DNA from 2 places in the Bariatricus sp. HCP28S3_A4 genome. Region 1 is predicted to be linked to the other one. Evidence: predicted binding sites of a transcription regulator. Region 1 holds the regulator's gene; the other holds the start of a gene.
What was found. Region 1 encodes Rex, which represses fermentation and respiration genes when NADH is low (regulators of the CRP and FNR family bind a similar motif). Its sites were predicted from a motif close to ATTGTTAANTANTTAACAAT; they were not measured.
Positions count from the first base shown of each region.

Region 2: ACTNBF_RS02090 (iron-sulfur cluster assembly scaffold protein) is a predicted target of Rex. The motif match lies at 8,503-8,522, and genes of this name have one in related genera.

Region 1 is NZ_JBQHSE010000013.1:43,260-53,922, forward strand. Features, by position in the region: gene alr (alanine racemase) at 1-169, opposite strand, end outside; gene ACTNBF_RS08460 (NAD(P)H-hydrate dehydratase) at 166-1,689, opposite strand; gene ACTNBF_RS08465 (redox-sensing transcriptional repressor Rex) at 1,787-2,437, opposite strand; gene ACTNBF_RS08470 (ABC-F family ATP-binding cassette domain-containing protein) at 2,581-4,506, shown strand; gene ACTNBF_RS08475 (NADP-dependent isocitrate dehydrogenase) at 4,550-5,746, opposite strand; gene ACTNBF_RS08480 (GntR family transcriptional regulator) at 5,772-6,410, opposite strand; gene ACTNBF_RS08485 (DUF1653 domain-containing protein) at 6,541-7,011, opposite strand; gene ilvA (threonine ammonia-lyase) at 7,028-8,242, opposite strand; gene ftsY (signal recognition particle-docking protein FtsY) at 8,236-9,183, opposite strand; gene smc (chromosome segregation protein SMC) at 9,199-10,663, opposite strand, start outside.
Region 2 is NZ_JBQHSE010000003.1:20,894-31,556, reverse strand. Features, by position in the region: gene ACTNBF_RS02130 (Rqc2 family fibronectin-binding protein) at 1-1,569, opposite strand, end outside; gene ACTNBF_RS02125 (YicC/YloC family endoribonuclease) at 1,840-2,718, shown strand; gene gmk (guanylate kinase) at 2,792-3,415, shown strand; gene rpoZ (DNA-directed RNA polymerase subunit omega) at 3,466-3,708, shown strand; gene rimO (30S ribosomal protein S12 methylthiotransferase RimO) at 3,864-5,204, shown strand; gene pgsA (CDP-diacylglycerol--glycerol-3-phosphate 3-phosphatidyltransferase) at 5,201-5,743, shown strand; gene ACTNBF_RS02100 (competence/damage-inducible protein A) at 5,745-7,007, shown strand; gene ACTNBF_RS02095 (GNAT family N-acetyltransferase) at 7,026-8,456, shown strand; gene ACTNBF_RS02090 (iron-sulfur cluster assembly scaffold protein) at 8,567-9,259, shown strand; gene ACTNBF_RS02085 (GGGtGRT protein) at 9,335-10,345, shown strand; gene ACTNBF_RS02080 (hypothetical protein) at 10,489-10,641, shown strand.

The sequences.
Region 1 (10,663 bases):
CCACATCTTCTAACATTTCTGCAATCGGTACGGCACCATGTCCGTATCCGTCCGTTTTCACGACAACGATCATCCGCGCATCGTTTTTAATATTACGATACATCATTTGCATGTTATACATTACTGCATCAAGATCGATCACTGCACGCAGTCTGTTATATGTCTTCATTTCAAGTTTTCCTCCAAAGTTTTTAGTGTTCTGCCAAGCCCCCGGATGAGATCTTCAGCAAGCACACTGTAGGATCCACATTCTTCTCTTGCCGTATCTCCGGCAAGGCCGTGCAGATATACTCCCAACACAGCCGCGTCAAAAGTCGGGAGGTTCTGAGCCATCAGGCCTGCAATCGTTCCTGCCAGCACGTCACCGGAACCGGCCTTCGCCATTGCTGCATTTCCGGATGAATTCAGAAACGTCGGATGTCCGCAAGCTGCGACGAGTGTTCTGCTGTCTTTCATGGCACAAACGACCTGCATTTTTTCAACAAACTCACGTAGAAGAGCGTTCCTATGATTCTTTAGTTCTGCAACAGGATATCCTGTCAATCTTGACATTTCTTTCATATGAGGTGTCAGCACATACTGTTCTTTCTGGCGCGCCCATTTTCTTCGCTCTTCTTCGGTAAATTCCGCAAGAAGATTGAGACCGTCCGCATCAATCACACACGGCTTCCGGTTCATTTCCAGCGTCATTTTAAAAAGTCTCCGCGAATACTCTGAAATTCCAAGTCCGCATCCGATGCAAACCACATCTGCCCATTGAAGCAGATCTGGAAGTTCCCGGAAACAATCTAAGGCCATCTCATCATAAGTCGTGATAATAGCTTCCGGCAGAAGCTGCTGAAGAATCTGTCTGTTGGATTCTTCCGTGTATATCCGTACAAGGCCTGCGCCTACCATGTACGCCGCATGGGCACTTAAGTACGCTGCCCCCGACATTCCCCTACTTCCGGCAATAAGAAGAACCCTTCCATAGCTTCCTTTATTGGAATCCGGCTTTCTCTCCGGCATCCTGGAAATCACATCCTGTTTTTCCAGCATAAAATAAAGATCGTCCCGGTTTTCAAAGCCCGGATCCGTAATGCCGATATCCTTTACCAGTACTTTCCCCGCATACTCGGAACCCGGAAAGAAAACCTGACCTGCCTTAGCGTATGCAAACGTGACTGTCAAATCAGCCCGGAACGCACATCCCAGTACTTCCCCGGTGTCAGCGGAAATTCCGGACGGAGTATCAATCGCAACTTTGTATCCCTGATACCGGTTCATTTGTTCAATCACATTCTGGTAATGTCCTTCGATATTTCGGCAAAGCCCGATTCCAAATACGGCATCTATAATAACACTATATTCCTTCTCCGGTAAAGTGTTTCCTACAGACACGCCCAGATTTTCCAGAATATGCATCTGCTGCTTCGTTTCTTCACTCCTGGATTCCAATTTTCCGGCAAAACACACATCGACCCTTTTTCCTTCTTCGGCAAGCAGTCTTGCCACCGCGAATCCGTCTCCACCGTTGTTGCCGGAGCCGCATACCACCAGTGCATAGGACAGATCAATCTGCTCTTCTTTCATTGCAGCCATACACTGAAGCGCCGCACGTTCCATCAGTACCAGCGAAGGAATCCCGATCTCATGAATCATTCTTCCGTCCGCCGCTTTCATCTGTTCAGCTGTCAATATATATTTCATATTCTCACCTTCCAATACGCAATAAAGAGCCCCGCAGCCGGAACTCTTCTCTCATTACGCCGATTCAGGCAAAATGTGTGTAACACATTCTGTCGAATTATGAATTATCTGTATGTTCCATATTATAACGTGTTATATTGTATGAAAGTCTCATCAGACTCTCCGATAAATGCACGTTCTCAACAATAATATTATCCGGAAGATTCAAATCTGTATGTGCAAAATTCCAGATCGCCCGCACACCATTATCAACCAGAACATTCGCAACATCTATGGCTCTTGTCTTCGGAATCGCAAGTACTCCGATTTCAATATCATTCTTCTGAATAAAATCACTCAGTTCATCCATCATCCGGATCTCCACACCGCGGATCGTAATTCCCACAAGTCGTGGATTCACGTCAAATAATCCTTTTAATACAAAACCTCTTTTTTCAAATGCTGCATAATTAGCCAGTGCCTGTCCAAGATTACCGGCACCGATAATGACCATGTTATGTTGGTTGTCCAGTCCCAGAATTTTCCCTATTTCCGTATATAAGTATTTTACATTATACCCGTATCCCTGTTGTCCAAATCCACCAAAATTATTAAGGTCCTGACGAATCTGGGATGCAGTTACTTTCATTCTCTTGCTCAAATCGTTGGAGGATATTCGTTCCACACCGTGTTCCAGCAATTCGCCAAGATAACGATAGTATCTCGGAAGTCTTCTGATTACTGCCTGAGATATTTCTCTTTCTTCCACCTGACATCCACCTTCCATTCTTATTCTAAATTTCATTATATAAAAATGACATAAAAAAGTCAAACTTAATAGTTGTTTTTTATTGTATTTCCGATATAATGAGGTAGACAGTACCTATTTCTACAGTATAAGGAGGTTTGAAAATGATACTGGCATGCCACAATTTAACGAAATCCTTTGGGGAGCAGGTTATTGTGAATAAAGGCTCCTTTCATATAGAAGACCGTGAGAAAGCGGCGCTGGTCGGTCTGAACGGCGCCGGGAAATCCACAATTTTGAAAATGATCGTCGGTGAATTGAATAGTGATGACGGTGATGTAATTCTTACCAAAGGAAAAACAATGGGCTATCTTGCCCAGCACCAGGACCTGATGAGCGGGAATACCATTTACGAAGAAGTCCGCACCGCCAAATCTGAGATTATCGAAATGGAACGTCAGATTCGTGCACTGGAACTGGAAATCAGTACGCTGACCGGTGACGCACTTCAGATGAAACTTGACACTTATCATAGACTTACCGCTGCATTTGAACGTGCTGACGGCTATTCTTATAAAAGCGAACTGGTCGGTGTTCTTAAAGGCCTTGGGTTTACTGAGGATGAATTTCAGAAACCGGTGGACGCCCTTTCCGGCGGCCAGAAGACACGTGTTTCCCTCGGCAAACTTCTGCTGACGAAACCGGATATTTTGCTGCTGGATGAGCCTACCAATCACTTGGATATGAATTCAATCGCATGGCTTGAGAACTACCTGCTGAATTACTCCGGTGCAGTGCTCATCGTCTCCCACGACCGTTATTTTTTGAATCGTGTCGTAACGAAAGTGCTGGAGATTGAAAACGGTACACTGATGACATATATGGGAAATTATTCAGATTATGCCCAGAAGAAACAGCAGCTCAGAGACGCAAGGCTGAAAGAATATCTGAATCAGCAACGGGAAATCAAGCATCAGGAGGCAGTCATCGAAAAGCTTCGTTCCTTCAACCGGGAGAAATCAATCCGACGTGCGGAAAGCCGGGAAAAGCTGTTAAACAAAATCACACCTGTTGAAAAACCGGTTGAGCTGAATACCGATATTCATTTAAGCCTGGAGCCTTCCTGTGTGAGCGGGAACGACGTGCTTCGCGTTGAAGGCCTTGGAAAATCATTTGCTCCCCAGGTCCTTTTTCAGGATGTCAGCTTCGAGATTAAGCGAGGTGAACATGTAGCCATCGTAGGTGATAACGGAACAGGGAAAACGACACTGCTTAAGATTTTGAACAATGTGATCGCGGCGGATTCGGGAAGCTTTACACTGGGAACCAATGTACATATCGGTTACTACGATCAGGAACATCACGTACTTCACATGGAAAAAACGATCTTTGAAGAGATCTCCGATGATTATCCGACACTTACGAATACACAGATCCGGAATGTTCTAGCTGCATTTTTATTCACAGGCGATGATGTATTTAAGATGATCGGTGATTTGAGCGGCGGAGAACGCGGACGAGTATCTCTTGCAAAGCTGATGCTCTCCGAGGCGAACTTCCTGATTTTGGACGAGCCTACGAACCACCTGGACATCGCTTCGAAAGAAATTTTGGAAAATGCATTGAATGAGTACACCGGAACCGTACTTTATGTGTCCCATGACCGTTATTTCATCAACCAGACAGCCACGCGTATTCTTGACCTGGTGAACCATACTTTTGTAAATTATATTGGAAACTACGATTACTATCTCGAAAAGAAAGAGGAACTCACGACGGCATACGCCGGTGGCAATATTTCAGACAAGCAATCTACGAATGAAGGCACTTCTTCAATGTCCCAGTCCAAAATGAGCTGGCAGGAACAGAAAGAAGAACAAGCAAGAATCCGGAAGCGTCAGAACGAACTGAAAAAGACGGAAGAACGCATTACCCGGCTGGAAGAACGAAACCAGGAGATCGATACGCTTCTTATGCAGGAAGAAATCTATACCAATTCCGTCCGGTGTCAGGAACTGGCAAAGGAAAAGGCTGCAAATGAAGAAGAGCTGGAAGAACTCTATGAAAAATGGGAAGAGCTGGCTGAATAACTGTTAAAAACGCGCCTTATCGGCGCGTTTTTCCTGTTTTTATTTACAATCTCTCAGCGATCGCTTTGATAAAATCTTCGCTGTTCAATACAGTCGGATTTGGAAGCGTCGTGATCAGTGCAAGATCTTTAGTCATATTTCCGCTTTCAATTGTATCGATCGTTGCCTTTTCCAGCTTATCGGCAAAATCCATCAGCTCCTGATTTCCATCCATCTCACCACGTTTTCTGAGTGCCCCCGTCCATGCAAAGATCGTTGCCACGGAGTTAGTAGATGTTTCTTCTCCTTTCAGGTGCTTGTAATAGTGCCGCTGTACCGTTCCGTGTGCTGCCTCATATTCATAGTATCCTTCCGGAGATACCAGCACGGAAGTCATCATGGCCAGTGATCCGAATGCGGAAGAAACCATGTCACTCATCACATCACCGTCATAGTTCTTACATGCCCAGATATAACCGCCTTCAGACTTCATCACACGTGCTACGGCATCGTCGATCAGCGTATAGAAATACTCGATTCCGGCTTCTTCAAACTTCTCTTTGTAATCTGCATCAAAAATCTCCTGAAAAATATCTTTAAAGGTATGGTCGTATTTCTTGGAAATCGTATCTTTCGTTGCAAACCAGAGATCCTGTTTCGTATCCAGTGCATAGTTAAAACAGCTTCTTGCAAAACTCTCGATTGACTGATCAATATTATGCATGCCCTGAACAATTCCGGATCCGGTAAAATTATGAACCAGCTCTCTCGTCTCGGTTCCGTCCTCTGCGGTATAAACCAGTTCTACCTTTCCGGCACCCGGGATCTTCATTTCAGAACCTTTGTAAACATCCCCGTAAGCATGTCTTGCAATCGTGATCGGCTTTTTCCAGTTCTTTACACAAGGTTCAATTCCTTTTACAACGATGGGTGCACGGAATACAGTACCGTCAAGGATCGCACGAATGGTTCCATTCGGGCTCTTCCACATTTCTTTCAGATTATACTCTTTCACACGGGCTGCGTTCGGAGTGATCGTTGCACATTTTACTGCAACCTTATATTTCTTCGTTGCGATTGCAGAATCCACAGTAACCTGATCGTTTGTCTCGTCTCTGTGTTTCAGGCCCAGATCATAATATTCTGTCTTCAAATCAATATACGGAAGAAGAAGATGCTCCTTGATCATCTTCCACAGGATCCTTGTCATCTCATCTCCGTCCATCTCAACAATTGGTGTCGTCATCTGAATCTTGCTCATGCTTACTCTTCCTTTCTTTTGCCTGTTATTCCTGCTCAATATGAAGATTCTCCATAACATTCAGGATATGAATATGTGCCAGTTCTTCTGCACGGTCCGCATCTCCGGTCCGTAGTGCATTCAGGATCTCCCGGTGTTCTTCCAGAGATTTTTTTGCCCTGTCTTCTTTCTTCACGGATCGTTTTCTTGCCACCTGAACATATTTATGAAAATCAGAAAGAATATGTCTGAGTATCCGGCTCTGACTTGCGTCATAAAGAACCTCATGAAACTTTCCGTCAAGTTCTGCAAGCTGTTCGGCATTTCCACGATCCAAGTGGTATTCTGTAAGAAGCAGGACTTCTTCCATTTCCTGAATCTGCTCCTCTGAAATGTGCTCAGCCGCCCAACGTGCACATAGGCCTTCAAGCATGGAACGCGTCATATAGATATCATGCACGTCCTTCTCCGTAATGCCCGTCACATAGGCCCCTTTGTTCGGAATAATGTGAACCAGCCCCTCCAGCTCCAGCTGACGGAGTGCTTCCCGAACCGGCGTCCTGCTGACTCCAAGTTCCTTACCCAGTGTTGCTTCTCGTAATTCTTCATTTTCCTTAAATTTGCCTTTCAGAATGTCCTCGCGGATCTCCTGAAAAACCTGTCCCCTCAGTGAATATTTATCCATGATTCTGCTCCTGAAAACTATATTTTTTGTTGGGGTCAATATAAAATCTGACCCAAGTAAACCTGGCCCATTTTTGTATCATTGTATACAACGATACATTTATTGTCAATAGGCTAGATTATTTTTTCTGCTACATCCGTTTTTCATACTTCATCAATGTCTTGATGTATTTTACCAACTGCTGGTATCGCATTTCCATCGTCTGTGCATTTTCTGTAAAATCCATACTCTGCGCAGCGGCGGAAAGGAATTCATCTGTGAGTTCTGTTTTATATTTTTGAAGGAACCGCAGTTTTTCTTCGTTGCTGCTCAGATCAAGAAATCGCATGATCAGACTCTGTTCCTCCTCATCCGCCACTGCGGTCTCTTCCTCCAGTTCAAACCGATATTCCTGATCTGCATCCGGGAATTTTCTCTTATCGACCTGCTCCAGAAACATTTCCAAAGGTCGTGCAAATACCGGATGTTCTCCGTAAAGTCCTTCATAGACGACAAGCTCTTCTGCACGCTCTGTATGCTTTGCAATTGCAAGTACGCGATAACGATTCCCTTTAAAATGTCTGTAACACTCACCGACTTTCGGCATTCTGCCTTGTTTCATGATTCTCATCCCTTATCTAATAGAGTTTGGCACTGATTGTTTTAGGACGGAATCCTTCTCGCTCCAATGCCTGAATAATTCTGTTTTTGTGTTCCGTTCCAAATGCTTCCATGGTGACTCTGAGTTCAACGGCAGCATTTCGATTAATGCTGACAAACTGATTATGCTCCAGTTTAATTACATTTCCCTGTTCATCAGCAATTGTCTTTGCGACGCGCACAAGTTCACCCGGTTTATCCGGAAGAAGTACGGATACAGAAAAAATACGGTCTCTCTGAATCAATCCATGCTGTACGATGGATGACATGGTAATGACATCCATATTACCGCCGCTTAAGATACAAACAACCTTTTTGCCTGTCAGATCCATCTGTTTTAAAGCAGCCACAGAAAGAAGTCCTGAGTTTTCGACAACCATTTTGTGATTCTCGACCATATCAAGGAATGCACCGACCAGTTCATCATCTTCTACTGTAAGGATATCGTCTACATTTTCCATAACATACTGAAGCGTCTTTTCACCAACTGTTTTTACAGCGGTACCATCTGCGATCGTATTTGCGCTCGGAAGAGTCACAACATGGCCTGCCGCTACGGCCGCTTTCATACTGGCTGCTGCTGCCGGTTCCACACCGATCACTTTGATCTTAGGATTCAGCATTTTCGCAAGTGTAGAAATACCCGTGATCAGTCCGCCTCCGCCGATCGGCACAAAGATATAATCGACCGTCGGAAGTTCCTGCACGATTTCCATCGCGATCGTTCCCTGTCCTGTTGCAACATCAAGATCATCAAACGGATGAACAAATGTATAGCCGTGCTCCTCCGCCAGCTCATAAGCCTTTGCACAGGCATCATCATAGACATCTCCGTGAAGTATCACTTCCGCTCCGTAACTCTTGGTACGATTGACTTTGATGAGTGGGGTAACGGTCGGCATAACGATGGTAGCCTTACATCCAAAGGCTTTTGCGGCATATGCGACACCCTGTGCGTGGTTTCCTGCGGATGCAGCGATCAGTCCTCTGGCGCGTTCTTCCTCTGACAAGGTACTGATCTTATAATAAGCGCCTCTGAGCTTATAGGCACCTGTATACTGCATGTTTTCCGGTTTCAGATATACTTTAGCTCCGGTCTGTGCGCTTAAATGCTCACTGTAAACCAGTTTGGTAGGTTTGGTGACCCGTTTTACAATCTCGCTTGCTTCTTCAAATTTCTCTAACGTTAACATGTCTCTTCTCCTTCTTCTGTCGTAAATAAAGCGTTTACAAACTGATCTGAATCAAATTTCTGCAGATCATCAATGGATTCTCCCACTCCGATATATTTAACAGGTATTCCGAGTTCTGCCTGAATCGCAACGGCAATTCCTCCTTTTGCGGTACCGTCCATCTTCGTCAGAATGATACCGGTAATGTCTGCAACTTCACTGAATTCTCTGGCCTGTGCAAGTGCATTCTGACCGGTCGTTCCATCCAGCACGACCAGAGTCTCGCGGTACGCTTCCGGATATTCTCTCTCCAGCACACGATTGATCTTCTTCAGCTCTTCCATCAGATTCTTTTTATTATGAAGTCTTCCCGCCGTATCACACAGCAGTACGTCGGCCTTTCTCGCTTTAGCAGCCTGGACCGCATCATAAACGATGGCTGCCGGATCCGCTCCTTCCTGCCCGCCGATCAGATCGGCCCCGGAACGGTTTGCCCATTCTCTCAGCTGTTCACCGGCTGCCGCACGGAATGTATCTGCTGCCGCAAGGACAACTTTTTTGTTCTGGTCTCTCAGTTTTCCCGCTAGCTTTCCAATGGTTGTCGTCTTGCCAACCCCATTTACTCCAATCACCAGAACTACCGATGTTCTTTCTTCAAATTCATAAGCCGTCTCTCCTACATACATCTGTTCTTTGATGCTGTCGATCAGAAGCTGCTTACATGCGATCGGCTCTTTGATGTGCTGCTCTTTAACTTTTTTGCGCAGATCCTCAAGAATCGCATAAGTGGCCTTTACTCCCAGATCTCCCATGATCAGAATTTCTTCCAGCTCTTCATAAAAGTCTTCGTCAATATTGGTAAATCCGTGGAAAATACTGTCAATGCCCGATACAATATTGTTTCTGGTCTTAGTAAGCCCGGACACAAGTCGTTTAAAAAATCCCATTTTCTCTTCAGCCATATAATGCCTCCCATTCTACTGATCCAGTTCATTTTCCAGAAGATCGACAGACACAAGCGTAGACACGCCTTTCTCCTGCATGGTAATACCGTAGAGGCGGTCTGCCGCCGTCATGGTACCTCTACGATGCGTGATCACAATGAACTGTGTATATTTTGTAAGTTTATGTAAATACTGTGCAAATCTGGTTACATTGGAATCATCCAGTGCTGCTTCGATCTCATCCAGCAGACAGAAGGGCGATGGTTTCAGATTCTGGATCGCAAAAAGCAGCGCAATCGCGGTCAACGCCTTCTCTCCACCGGAAAGCTGCATCATATTCTGCAGTTTCTTGCCCGGTGGCTGTGCGATGATCCGGATGCCCGCTTCCAGAACATCTTCATCCTCCATCAGCTCCAGTGTACCCTTTCCTCCACCAAATAGTTCTTTGAAAACCTGATTGAATTCCTGCGCGATACGCCCGAACTGCTCGGTGAACTGTTTTCTCATCGCTTCATCCAGTTCCTCGATAATCTTCGTAAGTGTTGTCTCCGCTTCGACCAGATCGTCATGCTGACCTTTCAGGAACTCATATCGTTCCGCAAGATTTTTAAAATCCTCTATTGCATTGACATTGACCGAACCGAGTGCTTTAATTTCTGCCTTCAATTCCTGGATCCGCTTCTTCATCATAGACAGATCTGTCAGATTTTCATCTCGTATCTCAAGAGCCCTGTTGTAAGTAAGTTCATACTCTTCCCACATATAATTGATCTGTTTTTCAGATGCTTCCTCATAGCCGGTTTTCCGGCTGTCCAGACGGAAAACTTCCTTGTCCAGTTCTGCCATATGTTTCGACAATTCGTCCCTTTTTCCAAGGAAAGCCTTGTTCTTCTGATTCAGTTTCTCGCGTTTTTCACGCGATTCTTCAATCTGGGTTTTCAATTCCGTAAAGAGTTCTCCTGAATCATCGATGGTCTTTCGAATTTCTGCGATCTGCTTTTCTTTCTCTTCAATTTCACCGGAGTTCTCGCCCTTGCTTGCATCTAAGGATGCCAGTTCTTCCTCAAATTTCACAATTTCTTCACTGATACGATTCAGATTCTCCTCAATGAATGCATTCTTCTGATCCAGGGCTGCATAAGTCAGATGGATATTTTCATTTTTTTGTACGGCAGTGCTTTCTTCCGCTCGCTCTTTTTCCAACTGCATCTGCAGTTCATCGACTTTTGTTGAAAGCTCTTTTTCCAATTGCTCACTGGTTTCCAGTTCTACCTGAATAGATTCCTGGTTTTCTTCGATTTCATGCACGCGGTGTTCCAGTTCTTCCCGCTCTTTATGCATGCCTTCTGTATTTTCTCTGGTGTACTTCTGTTTCGCATCCACCTGATCCAGATTCATTTTTGCAGTATTCTGTTCGACATAATCCTTCTGCAGGTTTTGTTGTATTTCTTCTACTTTTGCATAAAGCTCCGCACGCTTCGAACGGGCAGCATCGACT
Region 2 (10,663 bases), on a different contig from region 1:
CAGGCGGGCCGCCTCCTCGAAAGTGCGGTCCGGCATTTCGTCTCCGCCGGTCTTTACGATAACGTGGGAGCCGGGCGCTCCTTTGGCGTGGAACCACCAGTCGTTCCCTGTGGCAAAGTGGAAAGTCAGTTCATCGTTCTGGAGATTATTCTTCCCGACATACATGTGATAGCCGTCCGAAGAAATATAGTGGAGTGGCTTACTGGTGATCTTGACTTTCTTTTTGGTAAATTTGCGCCGGATGTATCCGGTAGAGACCAGCTCTTCCTTGAGCTGCGTCAGGTCGTCCTCCCCGCGTGCCATTTCCAGTGCATTTACGATGGATTCCAGATAGGTGATCTCGTCGTGAGTCTCCTGAATCAGACCGGTCAGTGCTTCATAGGTCCTCTTCTGCTTGTTGTATTTCTCAAAATAGCGGGCTGCATTTTCCTGTGGAGTTTTCTGCGGATCCAGCGGAATCGTAACCATTTCATTGGTGTAATAGTTGAGCGCTTCCAGCTTCTTAGCGCCTTCCTTCAAATTGTAGCCGTAGGTATGGATCAGTTCCCCGTAAACTTTGAATTTGTCCCGGTTCTGTGTGTCCCGTAACTGGCGCTGCTGCAGATCGTATTTCTTCCGGTTCCGTTCCAGAGCCGTCTGGACCACGCGCCTTAGATCCGACGATTTCTGGCGGATCCGGGTGATCGTGTCGCGGGAAGCATAATAGGTCCGTATCACCTCGGAAATAGAGTCGAAGGTCCGGACACGGTAATTTTCCAGATGAGTAAGCGGGATGGATGAAAATTCCACCGGGTCATCTCCTTCATAATAAATCTGAGGGGAGAAATCTCCGTTTGCCACCTGCTCGAAGAAATAGGTGAACTGACGGTACAGATGTGCCAGCACATCCTCGGAGAGTTCCCGTGGTGGGAGCGCAGAGTCAACACCCGCAAGATGGCAGATCTCCTCGGCAGCGACCGGGCTGACGCCGGTAAAACTGTTATAGATCGCCTTTGCGAGAGGCATCGGTTTGGAAATAAGTCCGTCACGGAACACCGATTCCGTTACATCCAGCGGATCCAGCTTGCTCATCGTGTCAGGGATAAAATAGTCTCTTCCGGGAAGGACTTCACGCACAGAACTCATCTGGGCGGAGACATGCTTGATACTGTCCAGGATCATGCCCTTGTCATTACAGAAAATGATGTTGCTGTGTTTGCCCATGATTTCTACGATCAGCGTCTTCCTGCAAAGGTCACCCATCTCATCCAGATGCTCAATATCGAAATGGATGATCCGTTCCAGCTTCGGCTGACTGATCGACACGATCCTTCCGTTTCCTACATATTTTCTGAGCAGCATACAGAAATTCGGTGCCGTCATGGGACTTGGTTTATTTTCTTCCGTCAGATAGATCAGAGGAAGGGAGGCGCTTGCGGAAATGCAGAGCCTTTTCTGTCCTTTCGGAGTCTTGATTGTGAGCAGAAGCTCGTCGGTTTCCGGCTGGGCGATTTTATAGATTCTTCCGTCTAAAATGGTTTGATTCAGTTCTTTTACTATATTTGCGATTGTAATGCCGTCAAAAGCCATAGTTACACCTCGTTTTGAAGTTTTAAAGGATCATAAGGTAAAGACCGGTGCGGGTGGAAAATGAACCGCCCGGATTATGACCCTTGTACCATCATACCATGCTCCCGCGTGATTTGCAAATGTACGGGGAACGGTTCTGCATAGTTATAAAGAAACTCGGATGAGCGGCTGAACTGACTTAGAAAGGTTGACATGCCAAAGGGGAAAGGGCTATAATATAACGTAGCAAAATTTGGTCGCAGAGCGGCCGGTAAGAAGAGGGAAAATCAGATGATAAAGAGTATGACAGGTTTCGGACGCTGTGAGGTATCCGAGGCAGAACGCAAGTTTACGGTAGAAATGAAAGGAGTCAATCATCGTTATCTGGACGTGGGAATCCGGATGCCGAAAAAGCTGAACTTCTTCGAGACATCGATCCGCAACTTATTGAAGAAATATATCCAGCGCGGCAAGGTGGATCTGTTTATTACATATGAAGATATGTCAGAGGCTCAAGTTACTTTAAAATATAATCAGAAGCTGGCAAGTGAATATATGGACTATTTCAAAAAGATGGAAGAGGATTTTCATCTGGACAATGACATCCGTGTATCTACACTTTCCAGATGTCCGGAAGTGCTCACAATGGAAGAACAGGTCGTGGATGAAGAGGAGCTCTGGAACGGACTTTCCAAGGCGCTGGAGGGAGCCTGCAGACAGTTTGTTGAGACGAGAACGGCAGAGGGCGAGAATCTGAAGAAGGATATCATCGCAAAACTGGACGGTATGCTGGAGACGGTGGCATGCATCGAAGAACGTTCGCCGCAGATCGTGGCGGAATACCGTGAGAAGCTGGAGACGAAGGTGAAGGAGCTTCTCGCAGATACACAGATGGATGAGGGGAGAATCGCGGCAGAGGTCGTGATCTTTGCGGATAAAATCTGTACGGATGAAGAAGTAGTCCGCCTGAAGAGCCATATCAAGCATATGAAAGAAACGCTGGAATCTGCAGATGGAATCGGACGCAAGCTGGATTTCATTGCCCAGGAGATGAACCGGGAGGCAAATACCATACTTTCCAAGGCAAATGACCTGGAAGTTTCCAATCATGCCATTGATCTGAAGACTGAGATTGAGAAGGTTCGGGAACAGATTCAGAATATTGAATAAAAGCTTTGAAAAATCTTCGATTTTATGGTAAAATAAATATTTGCTTATATAGAAAATGGCAGGAGAGCTGATTATGAGTAAAAAAAAGGGAATACTTATTGTAGTTTCCGGTTTTTCCGGTGCCGGAAAAGGAACGCTGATGAAGAGACTGCTGGAAGATTATGATGATTATGCACTTTCTGTTTCGGCAACTACCAGAAGTCCCCGTCCGGGAGAAGAAGACGGAAGAGAATATTTTTTCAAGTCCGTTGAGGAATTTGAAAAAATGATTGCACAGGATGAGTTGATCGAGTATGCTAAATATGTTAACAACTACTATGGTACGCCGAAAGAATATGTGATGCAGCAGCTTGAAGAAGGGAAAGATGTGATCCTTGAGATCGAGATCCAGGGAGCACTGAAGGTTAAGGAGAAGTATCCGGACACCCTGCTTCTGTTCGTCACACCGCCGGGAGCCAGGGAATTGAAAGAGCGTCTGGTTGGAAGAGGTACGGAGACCATGGAAGTGATCGAAAGCCGGATGAAGCGTGCGGTGGAGGAGTCGGAAGGCATGGATCAGTACGATTACTTGGTCATCAATGATGACCTTGACACCTGCGTGAAGGAAATGCACCGGATCATCCGTGCGGAACATGATCGCGTATGCCGGAATGAAGAATTTATCGGCAGGATCAGAAAAGAACTGGAAGAATTATAAAGTTCGGGATGCAGATAAGATACGAAGAGAGACTGAAAGGAGCAGAATTTATGTTACATCCATCTTATAGCGATTTGATGAAAGTAGTAAACCAGGATGTGGAAGAGGGAGCAACCAAGATCGTTAACAGCCGTTATTCCATCGTGCTTGCCACTGCAAAGCGTGCAAGACAGCTGATCGACGGTGAGATGCCTCTTGTTGACACGAAGCCGGGCGAGAAGCCGCTTTCCATTGCAATCGATGAGCTGAACAACGCAAAGCTGAAGATCATTGCAGAGGATACGGAAGAGTAAAAAGAACGATGCAGCAAGTACGCCGGGGCGTACTTGAATCCCAAGGCAGAAGCAGGCGACTGTGTCTGCCTTGCTGAGCTTTATTTGGGAAGAGAATAAGGCGACAGGAGCTGCCTTTGGCGGCTTGGAAATTATTGATACGAGGAGAACATGCCATGAACATTTTATTTGTTTCACTGGGCTGCGATAAGAATCTGGTGGATACGGAAGTGATGCTGGGACTTCTGGCAAAGAAGGGGCATCAGATGATCGATGATGAGACGCAGGCGGATATTGTGATCGTTAATACCTGCTGTTTTATCCACGATGCCAAGGAAGAGAGTATTCAGACTATTCTGGAAATGGCTCAGCTTAAAGAGACGGCTGTCCTTAAGAAACTGATCGTGACAGGCTGTCTGGCACAACGTTATAAAGAGGAGATCCTGGAGGAAATCCCGGAAGTGGATGCGGTGCTCGGAACCACATCCTACGATGAGATCGCGGAAGTGATCGACGGACTGTTCAGTGACAGCCCGATGGAACGGGCGGATGCCAGAATGATCATGAAGGATGTGGATTATCTTCCCGAGACGCAAAAGGGAAGGCTGGTTACGACCGGCGGACATTTTGCCTATCTGAAGATCGCGGAAGGGTGCGATAAGCATTGCACGTACTGTATCATTCCGAAGATCCGCGGAAATTTCCGCAGTGTACCGATGGAGGAACTGATCGATGAGGCAAAAGAGCTTGCCGATCAGGGGGTTAAAGAACTGATTCTGGTAGCCCAGGAGACCACCCTTTACGGCAAAGACATTTACGGAGAGAAGTCGCTCCCGCGTCTTTTGAAAGCGCTCTGTAAGATTCAGGGACTTCGGTGGATTCGCATTCTCTACTGTTATCCGGAGGAAATCACGGATGAGCTGATCCAGGTAATCAAGGAAGAACCCAAGATCTGCCATTATCTGGATCTTCCGATCCAGCATGCAAGCGATGCAATCCTGAAGCGGATGGGAAGAAAAACATCGAAGGAACAGCTCATTTCCATTATCGGAAAACTTCGGGAAGAGATTCCGGACATCACTCTTCGGACAACGTTGATCACGGGATTCCCGGGAGAGACGGACGAACAGCATGAAGAGCTGATGGATTTTGTGGATCAGATGGAATTCGAACGCCTGGGTGTCTTTACTTACTCACCGGAGGAGGATACGCCGGCAGCCGAGATGCCGGATCAGATTTCAGAAGAAATCAAGCAGGATCGTCAGGCTGAATTGATGGAGCTTCAGCAGGACATCGTGTTCGATCGGAATGAAGATCTGATCGGAGAAGAAATGCTCGTCATGATCGAGGGAAAGGTAGCCGATGAGAACGCGTATGTGGGAAGAACCTACCGCGATGCGCCGAACGTGGACGGACTGATCTTTGTAAATACAGATGAGGAACTGGTTTCCGGGGATTTCGCGAAAGTGAAAGTGACCGGGGCTATGGATTATGATTTGATAGGAGAATTATTATGAATTTACCAAATAAACTGACTGTACTTCGTGTGGTTATGATTCCGTTTTTTGTGGCATTTTTGCTGTTTGACATCACAGGCGCGGCAGATAAATGGATCGCACTTGCCATTTTCTGTGCGGCCAGCCTGACAGATATGCTGGATGGAAAGATCGCGAGAAAATACAATCTGGTGACGAATTTCGGAAAGTTTATGGATCCGCTTGCAGATAAGCTTCTGGTGTGTACCGCGATGATCTGTCTGGTTTCCATGGACAAGTTGAACGTGATCGTCGTTCTGGTTATTATTGCAAGAGAATTTATCATCAGCGGGTTCCGGCTGGTGGCTTCCGACAACGGAATCGTCATTGCGGCGAGTTACTGGGGCAAATTTAAAACGGTGTCCCAGATGGCGATGGTCATCGTGTTGATTATGGATCTGGGAGGCGTGTTCGAAATGATCGGCAATGTGCTTGTCTGGGTGGCACTGATTCTGACCGTTGTATCACTGGTGGATTATATAGCGAAGAACAAGCAGGTATTGACACAGGGAGGCATGTAACATGGTTGTGGAACTGATTTCCGTAGGAACTGAAATTTTACTTGGAAATATTGTAAATACGAATGCGGCTTACCTAGCAGAGAAATGCGCTCTGCTAGGTTGTTCTTTATATCATCAGACGGTGGTGGGCGATAATGAGGAGCGTATGGAGGACGCGATACGTCAGGCACTTGACCGCTCGGATATCGTGATCCTGACAGGGGGACTTGGACCTACGAAGGATGATTTGACGAAAGAAGTGACTGCACGTGTATTCGGAAGAGAACTGTATCTGGATGAGCATTCTAAAGAGCGGATCGAAGCGTATTTCGGTCGGATAGGGAGCAGCCGGATTACGGAGAACAACTGGAAACAGGCGTTGGTTCCGGAAGGCGCGATCGTGATCGATAACCATAACGGCACCGCTCCTGGACTGATCATTGAAGATCCGGAAAAGGGAAAGACAGCGATTCTGATTCCGGGACCACCGAATGAGATGAAACCCATGTTCGAACAGGACATTGCTCCGTACCTGAATAAACTGCAACCGGAAGGAATTTATTCTCATATGGTGAAAATATGTGGTATCGGAGAGAGCCGGGCCGAAACGATGGTGGCGGATCTCATGGACGCACAGACGAATCCGACGCTGGCACCTTATGCAAAGACGGGAGAAGTTCATTTCCGGGTGACTGCGAAGGCGAAATCCGAGGAAGAGGCAGAAGAGCTCATGAAGCCGATGATCGAGGAAATGTATCGACGCTTCGGCGATGCGGTGTATACGATCAATGAGCAGGAGACACTGGAAGAGAATCTTGTGGCACTTTTGAAAGAAAAGGGCATGACACTTTCGACCGCAGAATCCTGTACCGGGGGCAAGCTGGCCGGACGGCTTCTGAATGCGGCCGGAGCTTCTGAGGTGTTCAATGAAGGGTATATTACTTATGCAAATGCATCCAAGGAAAAGATTCTGGGTGTGAAGCATGAGACACTGGAAGAATTCGGCGCGGTAAGTGCACAGACAGCCGAAGAAATGGCGCGAGGTGCGGCAAAGGCAGCAGAGGCTGATGCTGCTCTGAGTGTGACCGGAATCGCGGGACCGGGCGGCGGGACCAAGGAAAAGCCGGTCGGACTGGTCTATATCGGATGTGCGGTGAACGGACGCGTGACGACCCGGGAATGTCATTTCACCGGAAACCGGGAGAAAAATCGGGATTATGCGGTTGTGCGGGCGCTTACACTTTTGAGGGAGGAATTGCTGGCGGCAGGACAGCAGCAGAAATAACATAAAGAGGTAAAGCGTATGATAATTAAAAGACTGGAAAATGAGGAAATACTGGAAGGACTGCATCTGGTATGGGATGTGTTTGCTGCTGATATTGCACCGACGTATTCGAGGGAAGGTGTAGAAGAATTTCAGAAATTTATTAAATATGAGAATTTTATGCCGAAGGTGCAGAGCGGACAACTGATTGTGTTCGGAGCAATGGAAGGACAGGAGCTCTGCGGAGTCGGTGCTGTGCAGACTGACGGGCACATTGCGCTTCTGTTTGTCGGGAAGAACTGGCAGAGACGGGGAATCGGAAGGCTGCTCTTTGTTGCCCTGCAGCAGTTCTGTATTGTGGCATTTGGAATAACGAAGATGACGGTTCATGCGGCGCCTCAGGCCGAAGGATTTTACAGGCGGCTTGGATTCCATGAAGTGGCTCCGGAGCAGGTGAAAAACCAAGTCCGTTACGTTCCGATGGAAAGAGCGATGAGTGCGGAAGAAATCCGGCTTCAGAAAAAAGCAAAACGCAGAGGAAAATTCCTGATGCTGGCTATCCTGGCTCTTGTGGTACTTCTGGGAATAGGTGTCGGAACGACAGCGTATAGAGTATTTACGATGGTTCAGGATGGAATTATGGATGGCGGAGGAATGAAAAATCCATTCCTAAGCGATGGGGGGCAAACGGATCAAACGGAGAAAGAGACGAAAAAAGAGACCGGGGAAGGAATTGATGGAATCGAATGTTACCAGGCGGAGAACCTGCCCTACACGATTACGGAGGAGTCTTATTCTTATGAATCCTCGAAAAGTGAGGGAAGCATCACATCCCAGTTTGATGTGAAGTATCCGCAGATCCAGGGGCTGGAAGGAGAACAGATTGCGAAGGTCAATGAGGAACTGAAAAACTGTGCGATGAGTACGGTCAATGCGCTGTATCTTAAGGCCAGCGATGATATGAAAGCGGCGGTGATGAAAGAAGACTCTCCGATCCTCGCAAGTAAGGTGACTTATCGTGTGACATACGCGGGAGAAGATTTTATCAGCGTAGTCTTCTCGGATGATTATTATGCAGGAAACAAAAATGCAAGATATCAGGATCTAAGAACGAGAAACATCCGCCTGTCAGACGGAAAAATCTATGAAACGAGTGAAATCATCAATGTAGATACGGAATTTATAAAAGAATGGAAGAAACGGATGAAAGAAGAAGCACCGAATTCGATCGTAGTAGATGCGCTGAAGACGTCACAGTATCGGAAAATCCTGAGCGGAGAGATCCTTGATAACCGTTATTATGACAATTTCTTCGTAGACAAGGACGGTATTGAAATCGGTATGACCTATCATTATCGGGATGATGAACAGCAGAAGGAAGAGCGTGGCTGGATCACCGCACCATTTACAATGGAGGAGATAAAAGCCTACAAAACAGACAGTGATTTTTGGAATCTTTGTACAAACTAATGATTGACGAATGTCGAAAATTATGCGAAAATAAAGACATATATGGGGTGTTAAAAATATGTCAAACACACTATAGGAAGAAATCATTTACATTTGAAAGGAGTTTTAACATGATTTATTCACATGAAGTAGAAATGATGTGTCCGGTAGCTCAGGGTGCAAATCACGGACCGGCTCCGATTCCGGAAGAAGCGAAATGGGTTAAAGCAAAAGAAGTAAAGGATATTTCTGGTCTGACACACGGAATTGGCTGGTGTGCACCGCAGCAGGGAGCATGCAAACTAACTTTGAATGTTAAAGATGGTATTATCCAGGAAGCACTGGTTGAGACGATCGGATGTTCAGGAATGACTCATTCCGCAGCTATGGCATCTGAAATTCTTCCGGGCAAGACAATTCTGGAAGCACTGAATACAGACCTTGTATGTGATGCTATCAATACAGCAATGAGAGAGTTATTCTTACAGATCGTTTACGGAAGAACTCAGAGTGCATTCTCTGAAGACGGACTTCCGATCGGCGCAGGTCTGGAAGACCTTGGTAAAGGACTTCGTTCTCAGGTTGGTACAATGTATGGAACACTTGCAAAAGGTCCTCGTTATCTTGAAATGGCAGAAGGATATGTTACAGGTATCGCACTGGACGAGCATGATGAGATCATCGGTTACAAATTCGTAAGCCTTGGCAAATTCACAGATTTCATCAAAGGCGGAGACGAACCAAACGTAGCATGGGAGAAAGCTCAGGGACAGTATGGTCGTGTAGCTGACGCTGTTAAGATCATCGACCCACGTAAAGCTTAATCATTAGTGTCGCCTTAAGAATTGGTGCCGCTTGTACATATCAGGTAACTTAAAATAAATCAGGAGGACAAGTAAATGGCTTTATTTGAATCATATGAAAGAAGAATTGATAAAATCAATGAAGTATTAAACAGCTATGGCATTGCTTCTTTGGAAGAAGCAGAAAAGATTACAAAGGATGCCGGACTTGATGTTTATAATCAGGTTAAGGCTATTCAGCCGATCTGTTTTGAAAATGCATGCTGGGCATATATCACAGGTGCAGCAATCGCAATTAAGAAAAATGTTGACACAGCAGCAGAAGCTGCAGCAGCAATCGGTGAAGGCCTTCAGGCTTTCTGCATCCCGGGTTCTGTAGCAGACCAGAGAAAAGTAGGTCTTGGACACGGTAACCTTGGAAAGATGCTTCTGGAAGAAGATACAGACTGCTTCGCATTCCTTGCTGGTCATGAATCATTCGCAGCAGCTGAAGGCGCAATCGGTATCGCTGAAAAAGCAAACAAAGTTCGTAAAAAACCGCTTCGTGTTATCCTGAACGGTCTCGGAAAAGACGCTGCAAAGATCATTTCCAGAATTAACGGATTCACATACGTTCAGACAGAATACGATTATTATACAGGAGAACTGAAAGAAGTTCAGAGAATCGCTTACTCTGACGGACTTCGTTCTAAAGTAAACTGCTACGGAGCAAACGATGTACGTGAAGGTGTTGCAATCATGCACAAAGAAGGCGTAGACGTTTCTATCACAGGTAACTCTACAAACCCGACACGTTTCCAGCATCCGGTTGCAGGTACATACAAGAAAGAATGTATCGAACAGGGCAAGAAATACTTCTCAGTTGCTTCAGGCGGCGGTACAGGACGTACCCTTCACCCGGACAACATGGCAGCAGGACCGGCTTCCTATGGTATGACGGATACACTCGGACGTATGCACTCTGACGCACAGTTCGCAGGATCTTCTTCCGTACCGGCTCATGTAGAAATGATGGGACTTATCGGTGCGGGAAATAACCCGATGGTTGGTATGACGGTAGCAGTTGCAGTTTCTATCGAAGAAGCTAAGAAGGAAGGGCGTTTTTAAGCGGTTTTAGCACAATTTCATAAAATATAATATTAGACACGTCATAAGAACAAAAAGCTCTGTGACGTGTCTATTTTTTTTCACCTTAAAATATAGGCTCACGTCATATGACGTGTTCAATCTGTAGAATGGAGGTGAATATCATGAAAAAACAAATGGTAGAGTTTGCAGTAGTGACTAAAAATGGTGTCGTTACTCAGATAGGGCGTTCAGTAATTTATCAGCCTGAGATTAAATTTAAAGGCGGTACTGTAAAATGGGTAGATGATTCTAAGCATATGAAGAAGCATCAATAGGAGGGTTATGTATATATAACAC